One region of the Arthrobacter sp. 1088 genome, then DNA from elsewhere that is predicted to be linked to it. Evidence: predicted binding sites of a transcription regulator. Region 1 holds the regulator's gene; the other holds the start of a gene.

Region 1 (2,394 bases):
GGCCGGGGAGGGGGTGGATGTGAGAGAGCGTTGGGGCGGTTACCGTTGTGTCATGGCTATTCCCGACGTCGTCCTCCTCACCAAAGCTGACTGCCACCTGTGCACGGAGGCACGTGCCGCCGTCGAGCGCGTTACCTCGGCACTGGGCATCCAGTGGACCGAGCAGGCAATTGACGGAAAGGCAGAACTGCAGGAGCGTTACGCGGAGGAAATTCCAGTGGTGCTGGTGGATGGGGTCCAGCGCGACTTTTGGAAGATCGACGAGCAGCGCTTGACCCGTACATTGAAAAAAGTTCTCGAAGGCTGAGGACCACGGGACTCTGTTACCCGGAAGTACCGGCTTTTGTTGAGTCCGCCCAAGGGCCATAGAGTGGAACAACAAGCGACGCAATGGAGAAAACCGTGACTGCGCTGGAACCGTCCCCGGGGGCAACAAGCGGGGACAACGAACCTGCCGCCAAGCAGATCCCGCCCGCGGCTGTGGCCCGGATGACTCTCTATTTGCGCGCGCTCAACTCGCTCCTGGCGGAAGGCGTGGAACGTGTGTCATCGGACGCGTTGGCCGAGGCTTCAGGCGTCAGCTCCTCCACGCTCCGCAAGGACCTCTCCTACGTGGGCTCGTACGGGACCCGCGGGGTGGGCTACGAAGTCCAGTACCTGAGCCGTCACATTGCTGCAGCCCTTGGCCTGACGCACGACTGGAAGGTCGCAATCGTCGGCGCCGGTAACCTCGGCAAGGCGCTGGCGCGGTATGGCGGCTTCGAGTCCCGGGGATTCGACGTCGTGGCTATCTTCGACGCAGACCCCATGGTGATCGGCAACGAGGTGGGTTGGTTGCGGGTCAGCGATTCAGCGGAACTTGAACGTGTCCTGGAACGCACCCACACCAACATGGTGGTGCTGGCGTTGCCCGCCACAGTGGCCCAGGAAGTCTGTGATCGCGTCATCGCTGCCGGAATCCGGAGCATCCTGAGCTTTGCTCCGGTTCTCCTGCAGGTTCCGCCGCACGTGAACCTCCGCAAGGTGGATATGGCCACCGAGCTGCAGATCCTGGCGTACCACGCACAACGGGCGCAGACGCCGGGTCAGGCTGTCTAGCCTTTCCGGGTCCGCGCCCGCTGTGGAACGAACTGCCGTGGTTTAGCGGCCGTACGGGTTCTGGTACGGGTTGCCGAAAGGCTGCGGCTTACGGAAATACGGAGCCGACGCCGGCAGGTACAGCAGGACGATTGCGGCAACTCCCAGCAGGATCACCAAGAGCTGCAGGATGCCGTACGTAGCACCGAACTGGAACAGTCCGGCGAGGCCGAGGACGGAGATCGCCGCGAAGACGGTGCCCAGGATCCTGGCCCAGTTCTTGCCCTTGCGGACCGGGAATGCAACCAAGGCGTAGAGGCCCAGGGACACGATGGCCCCAATGATGGCGGCAACGACGATACCGCCACGCATGCCTTCCAGGGAGCCTTCCGGGAATTCGGTGCCCTGCTGTGCAGCCTGCTGGATCATCGAGTTGATGAAGGCATCCGAGCCGGTGGTGGCCAGGATCAGCGAGCTGATGGCGGACAGGATGCCCGCTGCGATGATCATCCAGAAGGAGATGTTGACCAGCGGGGGAACCGTAGCAGGCCCTGGCTGCTGGCTGGGCCAGTTGGTGTCCTGCCCGTATTGCGGGGCCTGCTGACCGTAGGGAGATGGCTGCTGGCCGTACGGCGACTGCTGGCCAAACTGGGGAGCTTGCTGACCATATTGTGGAGCCGGGGGCTGGCCATATTGGGGAGCAGCCGGGGACTGCTGACCGTACTGCGGAGCGCTGGGCTGCTGACCATATTGGGGAGTCTGCTGGCCATACTGCGGTGCCGACGGCTGACCGTACTGCGGCATGGATGGCTGGCCCGGCTGCTCAGGCTTGTTGGCGTCGCCCTTGTTATCACCGGTGTTGGGATCGCCCGGTTTGGCGTCCCCGGCGTTGGACGGCGGGTATGGAGGGTTGCTCATTGCATTCCTTTGCTTGTTCGACTGCTGGTACGGCTGCCGGGATCAGCAAAAAGACCCTGCCCCCAGCCTGGTTCTGCTTCCACCGTACCTCCGGGGTCCGGTGCTGCGGATGATCACACGCAGGAATTTCCTGCTTCAGATGAAATCATCACGATGGCGTACGCCTTCATGATGAAGGCCGTGGTGGTCGAATGGACCACCACGGCCTTGTGCACCTGTCAGGCCGGCTTGGGTGAGAGCCCGACGGCGGTACTTCAGGCAGGTTAGACGGCGCCCTTTACTGCCTTGAACCACAGCTGCGAGTTCGGCAGCCACATCAGCACAACGGCCACTGCGCTGACCAGGAAACCAAACCAGTTGCCACCCAGGCCTGCACCGGGTCCGCCGGCGTTGATGGAG
Region 2 (2,394 bases), on a different contig from region 1:
CGGCCATTTCCTCCATGACACGGACAACCTGGCAGGAGTAGCCGAATTCGTTGTCGTACCAAACGTAGAGCACGAGGTTCTTGTCATTGGAAATAGTGGCCAGACCATCAACGATGCCTGCCCGGCGGGACCCAACGAAGTCGGTGGAGACAACGTCCGGGGAATCGATGTAGTCGATCTGCTTGCGCAACGGTGAGTGCAGCGACATTTCGCGGAGGTAGTCGTTGACCTCATCGCGTGTGGTGCCCTTGGCGAGGTTGAGGTTCAGGATCGCCATGGATACGTCCGGGGTAGGTACGCGGATGGCGTTACCAGTGAGCTTGCCCTGAAGTTCCGGAAGCGCCTTGGCAACAGCCTTGGCTGCCCCTGTCTCCGTGATGACCATGTTCAGGGCTGCCGAGCGGCCGCGGCGATCTCCCTTGTGGAAGTTGTCGATCAGGTTTTGGTCGTTCGTGAACGAGTGCACCGTCTCAACGTGGCCGTGGATGATACCGAATTTGTCGTTGATGGCCTTCAGTACCGGAGTAATGGCGTTGGTCGTGCACGACGCGGCCGTGACGATCTTGTCGTCATCGGAAATGTCGGACTGGTTGATTCCGTGGACGATGTTCTTCAGGTCGCCCTTGCCCGGAGCCGTCAGCAGGACGCGCGAAACACCCTTGCTTTGCAGGTGCTGGGACAGGCCTTCCGCATCGCGCCAACGCCCGGTGTTGTCCACTACGAGGGCATCCTTGATGCCGTAGGCGGTGTAGTCCACGGTTGCGGGGTTGTCGGAGTAGATGACCTGGACCTGAACGCCGTTGGCGGTGATGGTGTTTGCTTCTTCGTCCACGCGGATGGTTCCCTCAAAGGAACCGTGTACGGAGTCGCGACGCAGGAGGCTGGCACGCTTGACGAGGTCGTTCTCGGCGCCCTTGCGGACAACGATGGCACGCAGCCGCAGGCCATGCCCGCCACCGGCCTTTTCAATCAGGATGCGGGCCAGGAGGCGGCCGATGCGCCCAAAGCCGTACAGCACGACGTCGGTGCTGGTGCGGTCATCAGCGCCACGCTTTCCGACGATTTCAGCGAGCTCGGCCCGCAGGAAGTCATCCAACGAGGTGCCGTGGCCCTCGACGCGGAACTTCTCCGTGAGACGGGCAATGTCGATTGCAGCCGCACCGAGTTCCAGCTCAGCAAGAGCATTCAACAGCGGTGCGGTTTCTTCGAGCAGGAGCTCGGTGTTGCTCATCCGGCGCGCAAAGCGGTGGGCCTTCAGGATGTTCATGGTCGACTTGTTGATCAGGCTCCGGCCGTGGATGCTCGTGACCACGTTGTTTTCCCGGTACAACCGGCCGATCACCGGAATCATGGCCTCGGCGAGAGCCTCCCGGCCCATCCACTTATCAAGACAAGAATCTGACGTCTGGCTCACAGAACTACCTTCCTTGGGTCAACCACATACGTCCTCGTATGCAGATGGCGGCCGCCCGGAGTAATCCTGCGGCACGAGCACTGGACGGGCTTCGGTCCACCCACAGCGCCTTGAACGATTGCAAAGAAAAGACCGCCGGCTGCGAACGCAGTCCCGGCGGCAGAACATCTACGTTCATAACAAGTCTAAGGCGGAAGGGCGCCCTCTTGGGCGCCCGGGGGCGTGAAATCACTCACATGGCAGTCACAATGGACATCACATGCCTGGGACCTCAGTGGCAAATATGTGGATGGGTTGACCGATACGCCGGGTTCTGTCATCCCTTGCCGTTGCCGGCAAAGGAGTGGCGGCCATCCATCTACGAACGCCGTTGCCGGCGCCCTCCAGCAGCCTACCCGGACACTCGGGCGAGCAGCCCTCAAACGTGCCCTGTCTGGCCTTGCTCCGGGTGGGGTTTACCTAGCCTCCCCGGTCACCCAGGGAGCTGGTGGTCTCTTACACCACCGTTTCACCCTTACCTGCCGCATGCTGATGCAAGCATCACCACGCGCAGGCGGTCTGTTTTCTGTGGCACTGGCCTGCGGGTTACCCCGAGTGGGCGTTACCCACCACCCTGCTCTGCGGAGCCCGGACGTTCCTCGAGCCACTTGCGTGACGCGCGACCGCCTGGTCAACCCATCCGCCGTACAGTCTACCGGCGTCGAGGGTTGTGCCGGTCCCCGGTAATATCGTCTGGTGCTGATTCTGCTGCCGCCTTCCGAAGGCAAGACCCCCGCCGTCAAAGGTCCCGCCTTCGAATGGGAGTCGCTCAGCTTTCCGGAGCTGAACCCGTACCGAGCGAAGGTCCTGGAATCGTTGGGCACCGTCAGCGCCCACGAGGACGCGCTTGCACTGCTGGGCGTAGGTGCCTCGCTGAAGGACGACGTCGAACGTAATACCCGGCTGCACGCGGAACCGGCCGCCCCGGCCCATCAGGTCTA

Evidence for each region. Region 1 encodes Rex, which represses fermentation and respiration genes when NADH is low (regulators of the CRP and FNR family bind a similar motif). Its sites were predicted from a motif close to CTTGTGAANNNNTTCACAAG; they were not measured.
Region 2: a site for Rex is predicted at 1,634-1,653, ahead of J2Y41_RS15980 (glyceraldehyde-3-phosphate dehydrogenase). Genes of this name have one in related genera too.

The regions. Positions count from the first base shown of each region.
Region 1 is NZ_JAVDSM010000001.1:111,542-113,935, forward strand. It holds gene J2Y41_RS00495 (glutaredoxin family protein) at 53-307, shown strand; gene J2Y41_RS00500 (redox-sensing transcriptional repressor Rex) at 391-1,098, shown strand; gene J2Y41_RS00505 (hypothetical protein) at 1,141-1,995, opposite strand; gene J2Y41_RS00510 (hypothetical protein) at 2,259-2,394, opposite strand, start outside.
Region 2 is NZ_JAVDSM010000009.1:215,005-217,398, forward strand. It holds gene J2Y41_RS15980 (glyceraldehyde-3-phosphate dehydrogenase) at 1-1,414, opposite strand, end outside; RNA gene rnpB (RNase P RNA component class A) at 1,701-2,092, opposite strand; gene J2Y41_RS15990 (peroxide stress protein YaaA) at 2,150-2,394, shown strand, end outside.